DNA from 2 places in the Crocosphaera sp. XPORK-15E genome. Region 2 is predicted to be linked to the other one. Evidence: predicted binding sites of a transcription regulator. Region 2 holds the regulator's gene; the other holds the start of a gene.
The links. The regulator NtcA, encoded in region 2, controls nitrogen genes in cyanobacteria. The targets are predictions, from matches to a motif close to TTTGTANCNNNNGNTACAAA.
Positions count from the first base shown of each region.

Region 1: the regulator NtcA is predicted to act here: its motif matches at 3,616-3,635, upstream of VB691_RS18545 (DUF6761 family protein).

Region 1 is NZ_JAYGHQ010000016.1:212,150-221,806, reverse strand. It holds gene VB691_RS18560 (hypothetical protein) at 1-1,239, shown strand, start outside; gene VB691_RS18555 (hypothetical protein) at 1,244-2,557, opposite strand; gene VB691_RS18550 (response regulator transcription factor) at 2,778-3,557, opposite strand; gene VB691_RS18545 (DUF6761 family protein) at 3,893-4,147, shown strand; gene grxD (Grx4 family monothiol glutaredoxin) at 4,204-4,527, opposite strand; gene VB691_RS18535 (BolA family transcriptional regulator) at 4,636-4,887, opposite strand; gene VB691_RS18530 (hypothetical protein) at 4,992-5,624, opposite strand; gene VB691_RS18525 (response regulator transcription factor) at 5,741-6,406, opposite strand; gene VB691_RS18520 (HAMP domain-containing sensor histidine kinase) at 6,393-7,493, opposite strand; gene kdpA (potassium-transporting ATPase subunit KdpA) at 7,778-9,451, shown strand; gene kdpB (potassium-transporting ATPase subunit KdpB) at 9,633-9,657, shown strand, end outside.
Region 2 is NZ_JAYGHQ010000003.1:130,436-140,092, reverse strand. It holds gene VB691_RS03590 (glycosyltransferase family 4 protein) at 1-897, shown strand, start outside; gene VB691_RS03585 (sulfotransferase family 2 domain-containing protein) at 1,004-1,657, shown strand; gene VB691_RS03580 (hypothetical protein) at 1,660-2,109, opposite strand; gene VB691_RS03575 (sulfotransferase family protein) at 2,102-2,875, opposite strand; gene fabI (enoyl-ACP reductase FabI) at 3,016-3,792, opposite strand; gene ntcA (global nitrogen regulator NtcA) at 4,125-4,802, shown strand; gene VB691_RS03560 (DUF3084 domain-containing protein) at 4,827-6,308, shown strand; gene VB691_RS03555 (pre-16S rRNA-processing nuclease YqgF) at 6,305-6,721, shown strand; gene VB691_RS03550 (dienelactone hydrolase family protein) at 6,749-7,483, opposite strand; gene VB691_RS03545 (dynamin family protein) at 7,490-9,142, opposite strand; gene VB691_RS03540 (dynamin family protein) at 9,197-9,657, opposite strand, start outside.

The sequences.
Region 1 (9,657 bases), on a different contig from region 2:
GATTCTCTGCGAGAAGGACTGCAAAGGATGCACCAGTTAGGACAACAGGGAGAGGCCAAGTTTTTGGCTTATTGTAATCGTCTCCAACAACAATTAGAATTATCTCTCAATCAGCCAACTTTCAAAAGTCCAATTTCCATTAACAATCCTATCATTAATACGTCCTGGTATTTGGGTATTGATCTTACAACTAATCCTTTGACGGCAGTTTTATTACAGGTTAATTTAAACTCTCCTGAGCAATTTTCCGACTATCCTTTATCAGAGCTTCTTAACCTATCTTTCCCTAACCTTTCTCTTAATGAGAGTCCCTTAGATTACTGGAAACAATCCTTAAATCACCTCAGCACCAGCTTAACGGATCAATCATCACTCAGCATCGGGGAATTCACCTTAGAATCTATTCTAGGGCAATTAGAAGGGGTTGTTTTAATCTGTCCCGCTCGATGGAATTCAGGCGATCGCGCTTTATTGCAAACCCTATTATTAGAAACTCCTTTGATCAAGACTCCTCAGCAAATGCTCTGGGTTCCCAAAGCGATCGCCTTAGCTTTAGCTTATTGTCCCACTCAACCCCATTATGAAACCCCTCAATTATCTTTGGTCATTGAATTAACAGAAACCGTCACAGAATTAGCTTTAGTTGATATTTCCCAGGGATTTTCTGGGTTAACAACTCAACGGTTTGCTTACGGAAGTCAAGGAATGAATCAAGATATTTTGTGTCAATTAATTTACCCTCAATGGTATGGTCAAATGACTCAAACAGTTCCCACACTTCAAGCACCTTTTCCCCAACCTGGATACCCAGATTTATTGCTAAGAGAAGGCTTAAGTCAGCAATTACAGGAACATCCGTTAGGGAATGCAATGTTAGAAGCGGCTCAATTAAGCCGATTAATTTTACAGCAACAAGAAACCTTTTCTTCAACCATTGCTCAACAAATTTGGGGTGTTACCCGTCGAGAAATGACTGAACAAATCATTGAACCTTGGCGACACCAACTGCATCAAAAAATAACAACATTACTGACTCAAGTAGAGCAGTCATCAACTGCGATTACTCAAATCATTCTCTCTGGTGAAGGGGTTTCTGCTATTAGCTATGGGTTGTCCCCTTGGTTAACTGAAAAATTCCCTCATGCCACTTTAATTCAGGAAAAAAATAATGATTCAATCTACTCTATTTTCCAGGGAATATTCCCTTTGCTTTCAGATTCTTATAAAGCAAAAATATAAACTATTAGTTTTCTTTTTCTTGTTGATTTAAGGTGACTTGAATCAACTTTGGAGACGGATTAATTAATTGCAATTGTTGAGGTAAATCTCTCCAGGTGAAAGCTTGTTTAAATTCCAATTGCTCACTATCATCATCACCTTCAAGAGATAAGTTATCTACCCACAAACTTCCTCTAAATTGGGCCGGATGATCTGGGGAATTCTTAGGTTTAATTTCTAGTTGATAGTTAGGAGCAAAAATAAAAGCATCTAATTGCTCAAATTGTAAATTTATTCGAGAACCTTCATAACCCAAAATAATAAAATTTTCTGGGGAACAAGGTTGATTAGATTCACATTTATGAATAATATTATCTGCTTGAATATCCCCTAATACATAAAAGATAACTGTAACAGATTCCTCTTTACTCCCTGAATTGATTTCTATCTGGTTAATCGTATCAATTTCTGTAATTACATATTCATAGACTTTTTTATTATTTTCGATGCGGGTTGGTTGATCTTCTGACCGAGGAAAAGTAAATTCTGTTTCTCTTTCTGTTTCTTTTTCTGTTTCTCTTTCTCTTTTTGTTTCTTTTTCTGTTTCTTTTCTTCCTTTTTTCTCCTCATCAATTATTGTTAAATAATGATTCTCTGGCAATCTTAGTTTGACAGATTCTAAATCAGGTAATTCGGGCGGTTTGATGCCTGTATATTTAGCTTGATAAGTATCCGGTTCAGTGATGTTAATTTTATCAAGAGGAAACTGACAATCATTTACCCAGACATCACCTGTGACCTGACTTTTTGCTGTTCCTTGTCCAGTTTTTTTGCCCATTAACCATAAGACTGGAACCGGATCAGATAAGTAATTATCAAAAAAATTAATAGCTAATTCAAATGAGCTAGAATCTCCGTTTTTAATTTCAGTATTTACCGTTGCAATCCCTTGATTATCCCCTATTTTTTGAAAGCTTTCTAGAGAAAAGTTTCCAAAAGGAAGCTCGATTTTTTTGTGTTCAGCTAAGGCTAAAATATCTTCTTTTTCCGCTTTCCAATCTTGCTGATTTTTACAAATACGTAAAGCCTTAGAAAAATCCTCAGATTCTTGTGAAGAATTTGGGGAATTTAATTGTTCTTCCCATTCAATGTCATTAAATTCAAGCAGTTTAGGATGCTCAATGAGTAAAGATTTAATGCGAGTTTGGGCAACTTCAGCAATTCCATGATGGTTTTGGTTTTCAGTTACAGCTTTTGTGTTAGCATTAATCACGGTGGTCGTACTAATAATTAATCCGGCTGCAGCAACAGTTCCTACAGTTCCCAGTAACGTGACCATGAACAGCGTAAAGCCTTGGTTTTTGTACGGTTGTTTAGACTTATAATATAACTCTACTAAATGGGAATTTTTGAAGATCATAAATCACTCATGAAATTGAATAGCTTTACAATCTTAAAGTACCCTGTTAATTTTAAAAATTAACAGGGTACCTACAAAAAGTTTGGATATTTATCAGAAAGCACGGGATGTTCAAAACTCCTGCTTTTAAACCGGAAATCTAATGGGTACTAGATAAACGGGGACTATGGCTATTCTGGCTAATTTGAGCTTGACTGGTGGTGGGAGGTGCTGACGGTGAGGCAGAAGCGTCTTGTAGTACCTCTGGATTAAACCGATAACCCACATTTCGCACCGTTTGAATTAAACTTGGTTGACGGGGGTCAGTTTCAATTTTCTTGCGTAGGGAAAGAACATGAGTATCGATGGTTCGGGGATTATCAATGGCCTCTGGCCAAGCTCTTTGGAGCAATTCTGCACGACTGAGGGGGTTTCCTTCTGCTTGGGCCAACACATACAATAAGCTAAATTCTTGAGGGGTTAAATCGACAAAATCCCCACGAAATTGTACGCGACGCTGTACTAGATCAATTTTTAAATCGCCATAATCCAAATAAAGTGGGGCAGAAGCAACCCGTAACCGTCTGATTAAGGCTTCAACCCTGGCCATAAATTCTTGCATACCAAAGGGCTTACTTAAATAGTCATCAGCCCCCGCATTTAGCCCTTTAACAATATCCTTTTCTGTATTGCGAGCCGATAGAATCATAATCATCGACTGGCGTTGTTGATGGAGCCATTGGCACAATTCCATGCCATCTCCGTCAGGAAGATCAGAGTCAAGAATAACTAAGGCGGGTTGGCGATGAGCAAAGGCATTACGCGCTTGGTGCAGGTTAGCGCATTGCTGAGCCATGTAACCTGCTTGTTGCAAATGCCAACCTAATAATGAGCGTAGGTGAGGATTCCCCTCAACGATAGCAATGTAAATCAGACTCACCTTAGTTCTCATCCTTCTAATTTGACACTCCTTAGCCTAGCAAACGTAATGTCAAGAATTTGTAACATTGGCTACGACGTTTCGGCTAAGTTCCGAAGAAAATATTAAAGTTTACAGTGTTTTGTCTTTTTTTGTTAACTTTGATCAGTAATTTCTATTGAGGTTGTTTTCAAATGAATGGCCAAAGGATAAAATAGAAGATATACAGAGGATGAAATTTTCTTAAATTCTTAGTCTTTATAAACATTCTAACTTGTTTTTCTGAGAATGATTCATTAGAATCAAGTTATTTCTTTTTTATCAACCCCCATTTAAAGTCGCCTAACCTAACAATTATGCTTCAAGATCCCCAGACCATTCGTTATTATCAAAAACTCACTGATGGCATGGTAGATCTATGGAATCGTGGTCGCCGTTTTGATGAAATTCAGTCATACATGGATGGCTACATCGCTTGTTTACGGCAGACAAACACCCTAGAATCCTATCTAATTCATCGCTTAGAGGAAGATGCGTGGCGGTTCTTCCGTGACCCTTCTAATTTTGAGTTAGCTGCCTTACAAACCCAAACAGAAGCGGATTATTACTAACATATTCTAGTTTAGTGGGGTAGGAAATTAATCTCCTACCCCAAATTGTCTTAAGCTTAAGAAGCTAAAGCCACTTCAACTTGCTGTTGCAACTCGCCTTTTTGGTACATTTCAAAGACGATATCGGAACCGCCAATGAATTCCCCATTGATATAAACTTGGGGAATGGTGGGCCATTCTGAATACTCTTTAATGCCCTCACGAATTTGGGGATCAGCTAAGACATCAACGGTTTCAAAGGGTACTCCCAAGGTACTCAAAATTTGTACTACATTGTTGGAAAACCCGCATTGAGGCATTAACTTGTTTCCTTTCATAAAGACCAAGATTTTATTGCTTTTGACTAATTGATCAATGCGCTCTTTAACGTCTGGGGTCATAACTACTCCTAAAAAATTTACTGACGATTCGATGCAAATCATGAAAAATGATAATGATGGCGCGGATCGGCCTTCAGTTTCGATGATGTTTATTGTAGCTTAGACAATTTATTGGGCCGCTTCCCAAGCTTGAGGGGTATAAGTCTTTAAAGCGAGGGCATGAATGGCCTCGGATGCCATTGCCTCTTGAAGTGCGCCATAAACTAGCTGATGCTGCTTGATCATGGTTTTACCTTCAAAAGACTGAGAAACCACGATCGCTTCTAAATGATCGCCCCCACCTGTGAGATCTCTAACCACCACCTGAGCGTCGGGGAGTTGAGCCTTAATCATGTCTTCAACTTGTGTGAGTCCAACCATGGAATTTTCCCCAAAAAACAAATACTAAATTTATTGTGACTTAATTTGTGTGTGTGAGACACCTTGAGAGGAGTCTGTCAGGAAATGATCATAAGAACAGTTGATTAGTTTTGGGGCGGTGCAGTTGTCCCCTCGTTACCAAAAGGCATATCCACAAAACCGAGTTCATATAATTGTTGATAGGATTTTTTGCCTAAGTCGGTGGTGGGGTTTTGAGAGCGAATAATCTGAATTAAGAGGGGAACAGCTAATTCTGGTTGATTTTGCGCCCGATGAACTAAGGCTAATTGATAAGTTGCGGAATCTCTCAGTTGTCCGGTTTTTAGGGCGTTGCTTCTTTGAGAATCAAAAATTTTTGTATCAATACCAGAGAAACTATTGGCGAGTTGGAGATGAAAATTAGATAATTGGTTAAAAATTTTGCGTGCTTGTTGCAGTTTCGTGACGGCTAAGCCATAATTTTCTTGATTAATGGCTTCATTGGCCTCACTCATCAATTTTTCTCCTCCTTGCAAACTGAGAAGGCTATCTGCTTGATTAAGAGGACGTAGATTATTAGGATCAGTGGGATCATCAACTTCTTCTTCTGTACCTGTATCTGTTGGTGTTTGGGCTAAGGGAGCATTCTTGACGGGAAAAGCTTGAGCATAATTAGCGTTTGGTGTTCCGATTCCTAGAATACAGGAGAAAGCAAGGACACTCGATAAGCTGAGGGAGAAAATTGACAACTTTAACATGAGATGACTAGATTAAGCAAAAAGATAAGACGACAATGGACGAATCTTTGAGGTATCTTAACATTTGTCTGGAACACCAATAGATCCCATTTGGTCTTTAGGCGATCGCGGATTGGTTATTTTAAGGAAGTCTGTTGAATCGCTAAAATGGCTGCTTGAGTGCGATCGCGGACATCTAGTTTCTGTAAAATAGCATGAACATGAACCCTGACTGTTCCTGTGGCAATGCCCAAGTTAAGAGCAATTTCTTGATTGGTTTTTCCCAGAGCAATTAAACCTAAAATTTCCTGTTCTCTTTGGGTCAAAGGATTATCAATAACTTCAATTGTATCTGTATTTATAACAGGTTTTTGAGCAAAAACAGCGCGAATTTCTGTTGTCCCTGTTTGATCCCACCAAGATGCTCCCGTAGCAACAGAACGTAAGGCTAAGATAAGATGTTCTGCTTCAATTCCTTTGAGACAATAACCATTAACTCCGATAGCAATTAGACGTTCAATTAAGGATTTTTGGGAATGGGAAGTTAAGACTAAAATGGGTAAATTCGGATGCTGTTGTTTAATTTGACGACAAGCTTCTATTCCCCCAATTCCAGGTAAACCAATATCAAGCAATACCACATCAGGTAAATACTGATTGGTGAATTCTACGGCGGTTTCACCATCACTGGCTTCTGCGATGACTTCAATATCAGATTCTCGCTGAAGACGGGTCACAAGTCCTAATCTAAACAGTTCATCATCTTCAACTAATAAAAGTCTTAACGGGTTAGAAATTGTCATAACAATCATCCATTATTGCAGGTAAACGACAGCCAAAAATGGCTCCTTGGGGATAGCGAACTTCTGCCCAAATTTTACCACCATGAGCTTCAACAATTTGGCGACTTAAATATAGTCCTAACCCTGAACCTTTTGCTTGGCGATCGCTAACTCCTTGGTAAAATCGCTCAAATAATTGGGGTAGTTCTTCTTTCGTAATGCCTAAGCCATTATCTATGACTAAAATTTGTTGTTCATCTCCTTTTGATTCGAGTAAAATTTCAACATTACTGCCTCTTGGTGAATGGTTAATAGCATTACTCAAAAGATTAATAAAAACCCGTTTGAGTTGCCAAGCATCTCCTTTTACCCAAAGTCTATCGCCTATTATATTAATATGAATGCGACGGGATTGGGCTAAATCAGTTAAACTTGCAATAATTTCATTTAATAAGGGTCTTAAATTAACAGGTTTTGGGTCAATTTTTAAGCCTTCATTATCATTCCGATAAATATCAAGAACGGTTTCGACTAATTGTAAAGTAGATTGATGGGAACGACTGATCATCTCTAAAATTTTTTGTTGTTTTGGGCTGACTTGACCAAAGGAACCCAGTTGAAAAGATTTTAAGGTTTCTATTGCTCCCAATAAAGGGGTTTTTAAGTCATGGGTGAGAGTAGAAACAAAATCTTCTCGCATTTGAAAAAGTTGTTCTTGTGCCTTAATTTGTGCTTGCTGATTGGCAATTTTTTCTTCATAATTGTGATTTTGAACACTTAACCAACCTGTTACCAATAGAGCAACCATCGCAATAATTCTATTAGCAATGGTTGATAGGTTATGAATTTCAAGCACAGGAATAAATAAATTTAGTAATGTCAAAGTTGCTGTTGTTACAGTTACTAAAATTACAAAATTACGATTTATATGGGTATTAGCTAATAAAATTGCCCCTGTATAAAGATAGCCAAAAACATAAGCAGAAGGCGTTGCGTATTCCATCACAATGACGACGGTAACAATAGAGATAATTAAACCATAAGAATAAGAACTTTGATGAGTATAGGAGGAAAATACTTTTCTGATAAAAGAGATGGTTTTTGACATTTTTATGATTTTTTCTGGCACAATTAGATTAATAACTATTATATAGCGTTATTCTTTGTTCTCTTTTTCTCAACAGTCTGTTTAAAATCTTACCTATATCACCGGATATAGCTGGACTATATTGGTCAATATATTATCGTCAATTTAATCTATATCCAAGTAATACTAAAAAAATAAAATCACTATAAACATAAAATATTTATAAGCATAGATTCCCAAAAAGCTAGTCCAGACTATAATTAATAATGTAATTCATTGCTCTTTTGATTAAGCAGGAAATTATCATGGTTCAAGGCTTCATTCAAATAGCCATAACCTTACTGCTTTTGCTGATAATTGTCCCGATTTTCGGTAACTATATGGCAAAAGTATATCTTCAGCAAAAAACCTTATTAGATCCTATTTTATTGCCCCTAGAAAAGCTAATTTACCTTATCAGCGGGGTTCGCTCCCAACGAGAAATGACAGGTTGGCAATATGCTAAAAGTGTCATTTTCAGTAATTTAGTGATGGGGATTTTTGTGTTTTTGCTCTTCTCTTTTCAGGGAAGTTTACCCTTAAACCCGACTCAACTTTCTGCCCCTAGTTGGGATTTAGCTCTACATACAACTATTTCTTTTTTAACGAATACTGATCAACAACATTATTCAGGAGAAACTACCTTTAGTTACGGCAGTCAAATGTTGGCATTAGGGTTTTTAATGTTTACCTCAGCCGGAACAGGAATAGCGGTTGCTATTGCCTTTATCCGAGGATTAACAGGACAAGGACTCGGTAACTTTTATGTCGATTTAACCCGATCTATTACCCGTATTTTACTGCCAATTTCTTTAATTTCTGGCATTATTTTATTAAGCCAAGGTATCCCTGAAACCCTTGCTCCTCCTGTAACTTTAACAACTTTAGAGGGTGCAACTCAAACTATTGCAAGAGGCCCTGTTGCTCATTTTGAAAGTATTAAACAATTAGGAGAAAATGGTGGGGGATTTTTTGGAATTAATTCTGCCCATCCTTTTGAAAATCCCAATGGTTTGACTAACTTAATTGAAACTTTATTAATGATCTCAATTCCGGCTTCTTTAATTTATACATACGGAGTCATTATTAACAATAAAAAACAAGCATGGCTCATCTTTTGGATGGTCTTTGTCATCTATGTTTTCTTAATCGGAATAACCGCCATAGGAGAGTATCAAGGAAACCCTTTAATTAACAATTTATTAGGCACACAACAGCCTAATTTAGAAGGAAAAGAAATTCGGTTTGGATGGGCGCAAACCGCACTTTGGGCAGTGAGTACCACCGGAACCATGTGCGGCGCAGTCAATGGAATGCACGACTCTTTAATGCCATTAGGCGGCTTTTCCACCCTATTTAATCTATTTTTACAGATTATCTGGGGAGGACAAGGGACAGGAACTGCCTATCTCTTTGTTTTTCTCATTCTTACCGTCTTTCTCACAGGGTTAATGGTCGGGCGATCGCCGGAATTCCTGGGACGCAAAATTGAAAAACGGGAAATTGTCTTCGCCAGCGTTATCTTATTGGTGCATCCCTTCGCTATTCTCATTCCTGGCGCGATTACTCTAGTTTTTCCAGAAATTCTGTCTGGTATCAGTAATCCTGGCTTTCATGGCGTTTCCCAAGTGGTCTATGAATACGCCTCTGCTGCGGCCAATAATGGCTCAGGGTTTGAAGGGTTGGGAGACAATACCCTGTGGTGGAATTTGACCGCCAGTGTTGCCATGTTAGCCGGTCGCTACATTCCGATTATTGCGCTATTACTATTAGCAGAGAGCATGAGGCAGAAACAGCCTATTCCTGAAACAACAGGAACCCTGAGAACGGATACAGGCTTATTTACCTTCGTTACGGCGGGTGTCATCCTCATTTTAGGGGCGTTGACTTTTTTGCCTGTTTTAGCTCTAGGCCCCATTGCAGAAGGGTTTAAGTTATAGCAGAAGGCAACAGGGAACAGGCTTCCGTGAGCGTCAGCCGAACGGCAACAGTAAAACCTTTGTTATACCTGGGTTTGAGCCTTGAAAAATGTCCTAATTGCCTTGGCTACTGCTATAGCTTCCTAGGGGCGCAATGCTTGGGCCCAAAAACCAGATAAACTGCAAAAATTTGCCAAAAACCATGAAACAAGAGCCAAAATCAGAAC
Region 2 (9,657 bases):
GTACAAGTGCCTTTTGTTCGAGGGGGAGCAGAAATTTTAGCTGAAGAATTACTTGGTGTTCTTCAAGAAGCTGGCCACGAAGTCGAAATTGTCGCTGTTCCTTTGAAGGGATATCCCCCTCAAAACATATTAGATACGATGTTAGCTTGTCGTTTATTAGATATCATCGAATCCCACGGTCAATCTATTGATAAAGTCATAGGACTGAAATTTCCCGCCTATTTAATTCCTCATCCTCGGAAGGTTTTGTGGTTACTACATCAACATCGAGATGCCTATGATCTTTGGGGTCATGAATACTGTAATTTATGTCGTTATCCTGATGGCTTTGCTATTCGTGACAGTATCATTAATTCCGATCATAAAACCTTTGCTGAATGTTCAGGTATCTTTACCATTGCGGCTAATGTTTCCAAAAGGCTTAAATACTTTAGTAACTTTGACTCTATTCCCCTCTATCATCCTCCTAAAAATTCTGAGTTATTTCATTGTCAACCGGAAAAAGGCTATTTATTTTTTCCCAGTCGTTTAAACCCCATTAAACGTCAAGAACTTGTCCTGCAATCTCTGGCAAAAACTACTAATCCAGTGAAAGTAGTATTCGCCGGAAAGTCAGGGGATAATTTCTACCACAAAAAGTTAATCTCCCTAGCCGCAGAATTAGGAGTGGCAGATCGAGTCACGTTTTTAGGAAGTATTACGGAGGAGGAGAAAATTCAACACTATGCCAATGCTTTGGGGATAATTTATCCGCCCCTTGATGAAGATTATGGTTATGTCACTCTAGAAGGAATGCTATCCAGTAAACCAATTATTACTTGTACAGATTCAGGAGGCCCCTTAGAATTTGTTCATCACGAAGATACGGGACTTATTAAAGAGTCGCCAAAGAGATGAGATTCTTGAGTAATAATCAATCTCTAAATAATAGTTTGCAAACAGTTACTAATGCCCTTGATTTTCTAATTAGTTAAACTTAAACAATTAAACAAATTGATAACTTATGCTTTCTATAAATAATGGTTTTTTATTTATTCATGTTCCGAAAACAGCAGGCAATAGTATTCAGAATATTTTGCGAAACTATTCTGAGGATAAAATTGTAATTGAGGGAAAACATCAAGACGGTATTGAACGTTTTGAGGTCAGAAATGATAAATATGAAGTCACAAAACATTCCACTTTACAACATTATCAAAACATTTTAGAACCCCATATATATCAAAAACTGTTTAAGTTTTCTACTATCAGAAACCCTTATGATCGTATGATTTCTTGGTACTTTTCTCCTCATCGAGGGGTAACAGATTGGGTGCGACAAGATTTTATTAACTTAGTGGCAGAAGTACCAACTTTGAGAGATTATATCAGTCTTTCCTCTACTTCTTCTCAGGAAATAATTATTAAGCCATTAGGGTTATCAATCAAGTTGAAATCTCCAAAACTAGATCGAGATATCAATTTTTTAATGAGATTTGAATCCCTTGCTCAAGATTTCAAAAAAGTTTGCAAAATGATTAATATCCCCTATGAACCCTTACCCCTTCGTAATCAATCTCAACGGCGGCATTATACAAATTATTTTGATGAGGAACTAAAAGAAATTGTTGACCACAAATTTCGAGAAGAAATAAAATTCGGAGGCTATGAATTTTAATTTTATCCTTTGAAGCCTAGGAATTTTTTAAACTTGACCAAACCTTGCCTTAACTGCCAAAATTTACTGCTTTCCATCCCTTCAATAGTGGCTTGACTCTCATTAAGTTTTTCTTGCAATTGATCAATTTTATCTAACAAAAAAAGTCTATTTTCTTCGCTACGATGTAGTTGACCTTTGATATCTTCTATGGTCACATTTCGTTGCTCAATAACCTGCTGTAATGATTCTTTTTTTGCTTGACTCAGTTGCAGTTGTACGGTAAGTTTTTGTACTTCTTCAAAATGAAGCCTCATTGTATTTTCCAGATGGCGAGTTTGTCTTTGTATATCTTCTCTCTGCTCCTTGATCTGTCCCTGCAGACGATCATATTCTTGCTGGGCTTTTATAACAACGCGATCGCGTGATTCTAAGACTTGCCATAGGGTCTCTAACTGTTGTGTCTCATTCATAACCTAATAACTGATTTGCCCTCCGACAGTTTTCATCATTACTCGCTATGATATATGATTTGGACTCTGTATGACTGGGAAGTAAATTAATTTCGGTTAGTTGCCTCCCTCTTGATGATTGTTCAATGGTATTATCTCCAGTACACTTATCAAACTGATAAAATTTATTGAGAAAGTCGGGATCATAATTGATTTCTAAAGTTTGACAAATTAAGCGAATTTGAGTCTGAGGATCTTGACAGATTTGTTCATAGTGAAAAATGGGATAATGACAAACTGCTTGAGCATAGGCTAAGTAAGCTTCTCCAAAAGATTGAATCTCCAAATTTAAGTGAGGAAATATGCGCGTCATCGACTCATAAACATCTGCCACACGACGGACGATCACCACAGGTAAAGAAGTTAATCCATAATGGGATAAATATAAATCTTGTTCCAATAAGAAACTGGGTGTCAATATATTATTACTAATAGGGTTATCGATAAAGTTGGCCGCTGTCCAGTCACGAATAATTAGATGCTTATTTGATGCTTTGGCTTGAGTGGCCAAAAAATGTATCTGTTGACCATAGGACTTATGGACAAACTCATCTAGCTGATCATCTTTGAGAAGATCAAGCCAATCTTGTGCCTGCTCAGCAATGGGATGTACTGAAGCTAGGGGATTAACTTCAGATAGAATAAGATTGCCCGCTATACTCCCTAAACATCGATTAACTAACGTCCCTCCCGAACGAGGATAAGCATAGATAATAGGAATTTTCATCAATAGGTATCAGAAACTATAACTCAACAGTATTCAGTGATTATCATACCTTATTTAAGAAATTTTGTGACAGGTTATCAGCCCAAAAAGTAGGTGAATATTACAAAAAAATGAGGGGGAAAATCCCTCATTTTTGATTTTTACATTCCCATAATTTCGTAACCCGCATCCACATAAATGATTTGTCCGGTGATCCCACTGGCCAAGTCACTACACAAAAAAGCCGCCGTATTACCCACCTCTAATTGAGTTACTGTCCGTTTCAAAGGGGCCACATTTTCCACATGACGCATCATATCTAAAATGCCCCCTACCGCAGAAGAAGCTAAAGTACGAATAGGCCCCGCAGAAATACCATTCACCCGAATATTATTAGGGCCTAATTCCGCCGCTAAATAGCGCACACTCATCTCTAACCCAGCTTTAGCCACTCCCATCAAATTATAATTAGGAATGACTTTGACACCCCCTACATAAGTCAAAGTGACAATACTGCCGCCTTCAGTCATCAAAGGTTTAGCATATTTAGCCATATTAGCCAAAGAAAAGGTACTAATTTCCAGGGACTGACTAAACGCTTCACGGGAAACCCCACTAAAGTCGCCCCCTAACCCTTCCTTATCTGCAAAAGCCAAACAATGGATTAAAATATCTAACTTTCCCCAAGTATCAGCCACCGCTTGAAAAGTTTCCGCCACCTGGGCCTCATCTTGAACATTACAAGGTACAAAAATGGACGGGTTGAGGGGTTCAACCACATCTCTGACTTTCTTCTCAAAACGTCCTTTTTCATCGGGTAAATAGGTAACACCGAGGTTGGCCCCCGCTTTATGGAGTTGTTGAGCAATTCCCCAAGCGATCGAGCGATTATTAGCAATTCCTGTAACGAGCGCGTTCTTTCCGGTTAAATCTAACATAGTCTTCTGGACAATTGGACAAGTTTTCTAAGCATTATGCCCCCATTATGGAAGATGGGTAGCTATAATCATTGACAGAACGAGGGATGTATCATCCCAATAGGAACATTGTGAAGCAAAACGTAGCAAAAACCCTTGAAGATACGTTAAAGTGTTGTTTCTATCATTAACTTATAGCAGTGTGCAGTTGAATGAGGTATAGTATACGGGTTTCAAAACCATTAACTATAAGGGTTTTACTTCTGACTTCAAACTTCAAACTTCTGACTTCTGCTCTATCACCCCTTGGTGTTTTCAGACCCCTTATTTTTCCGGTGTTATATTAAAGTGTGATGGAAATATCTGTACCACAGGATAAACCCTTAGCAGCCGTTTTTCGCCGCATTGGTGGCGGCCCCTATCCCCCTGTCGTGGAACCCTTTGAACGGGGCAAAACGATCTTTTTCCCTGGTGATCCCGCCGAGAGGGTTTACTTTTTGCTCAAAGGTGCGGTCAAACTCTCCCGTGTCTATGAAGCAGGGGAGGAAATTACCGTGGCCTTATTGAGAGAAAATAGTGTGTTTGGGGTACTTTCCCTAATTACCGGCCAACGCTCAGATCGCTTTTATCATGCGGTGGCCTTTACTCCGGTGGAATTATTATCTGCCCCCATTGAACAAGTAGAGCAGGCCTTAAAAAGTAATCCAGATTTGTCGATTTTAATGCTTCAGGGGTTATCTTCACGGATTTTACAAACAGAAATGATGATTGAAACCCTCGCTCATCGTGATATGGGTTCCCGTTTGGTCAGTTTTCTGTTAATTTTATGTCGGGACTTTGGTGTACCGACTCCTGAAGGGATTCGCGTTGACTTAAAATTGTCTCATCAAGCGATCGCCGAGGCCATTGGTTCTACCCGTGTGACTGTCACTCGTTTGTTGGGAGATTTACGTCAGGAAGAAATGATTTCTATTCATAAGAAAAAAATCACTGTTCATAATCCTGTAGTCCTTAGTCAGCAATTTACCTAACGTTCTTATCAATGTTAAAAGCGAATGACCAGTGCTTATATCCTAATTGCAGCCGTTTTAATCTTAGGAGGCTTGATCGCGGCATTGGGCGATCGCTTAGGCACCAAAGTTGGCAAAGCTCGACTAACCATTGGTAATCTTCGTCCGAAACAAACGGCGATTGTTGTTACTGTCTTGACGGGAGCTTTGATCGCCGCTTCTACCTTTGGAGTTTTATTAACCTTTAGTAAATCTCTCAGAGAAGGACTATTTGAACTTGATGAAATTCAAAAACAATTACGGGTTGCTAAAGCTGATTTAGAAAGGTTTGCCATTGATAAAAAGGATATTCAACAAAAATTACAAGAAGCAAAAACAGAACAAAATACTGCACAAAAAAAATTAAACTCAACCAATCAAAATTTTTCCAAAGCGAGAAAACAACTCAAATCTGTTTCCGATCAAGCTCGAAAATTACGGACAGATATTACAACTTTACTCAAAGAAAAACAAGCCCTACAAAAAAATAAAACTGAACTCGATCAAGAAATTAAAAGCTTACAAATAGAAGTCCGCAAACGAGATGAAGCACTCAAACAGGGAAAGTCCCAAATTGCTTCCCAAACCCGCATTTTAAATGAACGACAAACCCGCCTCAAAAATTTAGAAACCCGTCTCCAAAGTTTAGAGAAGCAACAAAGTACCCTCCAAACAGAAATTGATAACCGAGATAGTCAAATTGTGGAACTCGATCAAGCTATTAATCAGAAAGATATTGTTCTTAAAAATCGAGAATCTCAGTTAGAACAATTAGAAAGAGAATCCGCTTATTTACAAAAACAAGTAGAAATCTTAGAACAATATTATCAAAATTATCAAGATTTAAGAGAAAGACAAATTGCCATTGTTCGTGGTCAAGTTTTAGCCATTGGTTCAGTGCGTATTGTGGTACCAAAAGCAGGTAATCAAGTGGTTGATGAACTGCTCAGACAAGCCAATAGAACGGCGATCCAATTAGTAGGAAAAGAGGACATTAAACCCGATGAAAGAGTGGTTCAAATTACCCAAGCACAAGTAGAACAATTGATTAAACAATTACAAGATGGCAAAGAATATGTTGTTAGAATTATTTCGGCTGGTAATTATGTACAAGGGGAAAAAGAAGTTCGTGTTTTTGCTGATGTTGTTCTCAATCAAAAGATTTTTAGTGAAGGAGAAACCATTGCCACTGTTTCCATAGATTCTTTAGCATTAACGGAAGAAAATGTGCAAAAAAGACTTGATTTATTGTTAGCAGCTACTCAATTTCGCGCTCGTCGTGCGGGGGTTATTGGTAATATTCAAGTAGGAGATGGTCGCTTAAAAACTGTCATTGATTTTATTGAAAGAATAAAACAATCTGAGGAAGGATTAGATGAACTAAAAGCAGTTACTATTGAGGATACAAAGACCCTCGGCCCTCTAAAAATAAGATTAATTGCCATTAAGAATGATGAAATTATGTTTGAAACTGAAAGTGAACAATGAACAAGGAAAAATCATCAATAATCTTAGGATTTGATCCCGGACGCGATAAATGTGGGATAGCAGTAACCGATAATCAAGGTAAACTTTATTATCATGAAGTTATTGAGTCTAACCAAGCAATGAAAACCCTAAATTCCCTATCTCAACAGTTTCCAATTGAATTATTAGTTATGGGTAATCAAACCACATCTAAACAGTGGAAAAAACAATTAGAACAGGAATTTTTACCCTCTATTCCGATTATTATGGTAGATGAACGCAACAGTACCCTAGAAGCCCGCGATCGCTATTGGGAAATGTATCCCCCCAAAGGGTTAACAAGCTTAATTCCTAAAGGAATGCGGGTTCCCCCTCGTCCCGTTGATGATATTGTCGCTATTTTATTAATTGAACGATATTTAACCAACCATTAAACCTAGTAACTCCCTCAATTTTCAAGGTTACAAAACTGACTTTAAAAAATTCGTAATTTCTCCCCAAGCTAAATCAGTTGCTACCGGATCAAATCTATAGCCATCATCTCTCATAAAGGTATGATTCGCTTTATAAGTTATCACTTGATGAGAGACATTAGCTTGTGTGAGAGACTCTATAATTAATTGTCTTCCTTCTTCGGGAATATGGGGATCTTCTGTGCCAAAAATCAATAAAATTTGCCCTATAATCTCACTCATTTTTGCTAAAGAATCCGCTTTTTCTCGGCCCAATTTACCATTATGAATTCCGGTGGGATAAACACAGACGGCGGCTTTTATTTCAGGGTTAAATGCAGCCCGAAACGCCAAATGTCCCCCAATACAAAAGCCCATAGTTCCAATTTTATCAGAGATCACATTTTCCTGTTGACTGAGAAAATTAATCAGAGCATTAGCATCTTGATCAAACTCTGATAATGCAGTTTTTCTAGCTGCTTCATTCCCTTGAATTCTACCTAAATCATTAGGTTCAATAATAGTTCCTATCGGTAATAAACGATGGTAAATTTCAGGGACAGCTACTACATATCCATATCCCGCTAAATGATCAGCTAATCTAGTAATTGGAATACCTAATTGATAGATATCTGAATAGAACAAAATCCCTGGATATTGACCTTCTTTTGCGGGACTAGCAAGGTAAATTCTCATCGCATTATCATCAACAATAATGCTAGTATTTTGCTTTTTTATCTGCATACAATTTTATTTGTCACTGTTAAAACATGGTTGATCAAGTATAGCTAAAACATCATTTAATAATTGTAATTGATGAGACAGTTGAGTCATTTCTACAGATTCTTTATTTTCAGTCAAGATCATAATTTTTTCTGCTTGCTGTTCATATTGACGTAAGCTTAAAAATGCTTGTTCACTAAAACGAGTTAAATACTCTTTTGCTATTTCATTATAACTTATTTTATCATGAGAATTCTGTTGAGATTCTTTTTGTTCTGTTTTAGTTGTTGTTTTATTCAATAAATAACTTGCACCCCCTAAAACTGCTGCCCCCACTGGCCCACCTAATACCCAACCAATTCCTGTGGGGACACCAACGGCAGCAATATCATCAATATCTATAGATTTTTTTTGTACCTTTTCTATTGCTGGTGGTGACATTTTTGGCATTTCAGGAAAACTAATTATTAAAGGGTTTAAGGGTTGGTGTTCAAAAAATTCACAGGCTTTATCAACCCATTCCATAATCATAGTTTTATAAGCTAAAATCTTGCTTTCAAACTCATTCTGGTGCCACTGTTTAAAGTTTCTTTTTTCTAAAGCGAGGGACATTTCTGTTTGATAATTAGTTAATAATTTTGGTAAATATAGCCAACTTTCAAACTCAGATAGACTACGTTGAAATCCTTGTTTAATAATTTTGACAGCTTTTTTTTGAATCTCTATTTTTTGCTGCTCTTTCTCTAATTTTTGAGTAATTATTTGCTGTTTGTTTTCCGTAATAATCTTTAGTTGATTACGTATTTCTACAAGACGAGAAATGCGGAAAGATAAACTTTCTTTTTGAGTTGTGACAATACTTTGTAAAGCTGATTCAAAAATTGATAATCCCGTAGTTTGTGCAGCACAATTATCTCCTTTTAATCTTGCTCTTAAAGCAGGTAAAGCATCAACACGATATAAATTACTAATTCCGGGGGGCAAATTTACACGAAAACTTTCAGCTACAAAACGAAGACGATGATAAACTTCTTTTTGCTCTTCAGACTCTAATAAATTGAGAAAATTAATAACTAAAACTACACTATTAATTCCTCTATTTAGTAACCAATCTCTAAAATTTTCCCTTTCTCCTAATGTCATTAATTTACGCCCATCAACCACTTGAATGATTAAATCTGCTGTTAATAGTTTATCTTTAACTAAATTATCTTGTTTTTCTCGATCATTTGTTCCAGGTAAATCTAGAAATTCTACCCCCATTTTTAATAGGGGATGCTCACAATAAACCTCAACAGACTTTACATCATCTCTCATATATCTTTGATCATTAAGAATGGCATATTTTTTGAGAATGTCTGTGCCTTCTTCACAAATTATTGTGTCATCTATTAAGGTAATTTTTGTTGATAATTTTTCCCCATATTTAACATAAATTGCTGCTCCCGTAGTAGGAATTAAATCAATGGGTAAGGTTTTATTACCTAATAAGGCATTGAGTAAGGTGGATTTTCCATAATTAAATGGGCCAAAAACAGCGATGCGAAATGTGGGATTTTCTAGATAATTACACAAAGATATTATATCTTTTTTTAGGTCAGAAGTTTCTTCAATCTCTAAAATATCCAGGGCTTTTTTAAAGGCATTACTAACTTGTAGAAAATTTTTAGATTGTTCCATTTTTATTACTCATAATCCTGTAGGTGGGCAATGCCCACCTTACTTAATTTATCATCAGGAAGCTGTTGTTAAGAAGTTTTGATAAAGCATCTCAATACTTTGAGATTCACTCTTAACTTCTTGTTCTAATTGTGTCAATCTTTCGATTTCTTTCCCTTGATTAATTTCATGGGATTCCTTTTGTTTGACTAAATTATCTAATTCAGCTTTGCGCGAATTAATATCATCATTTATCCTTTCAGTAATCTGTTTTTCATAGCCATCAAAACACTCTTTAATCGCATCATAAACCTTTGGAGACTGTTCTTGAGCAATTTTAGGTAAATGTTTAATTAACTCTTTTTTAGCCACTTTTACTAATTCTTTACGCCCTTGATCTGCCTGTAACATTCCCACACCAAACCCCAACAAAGCTAACCCAATTGGCCCCAAAACTATTCCTGTTAAAGAAGTAATAATTGCGCCTACACCGAATACAGTAATAAAGTTAAGAATTATGTTTTTCCAATCAAAAC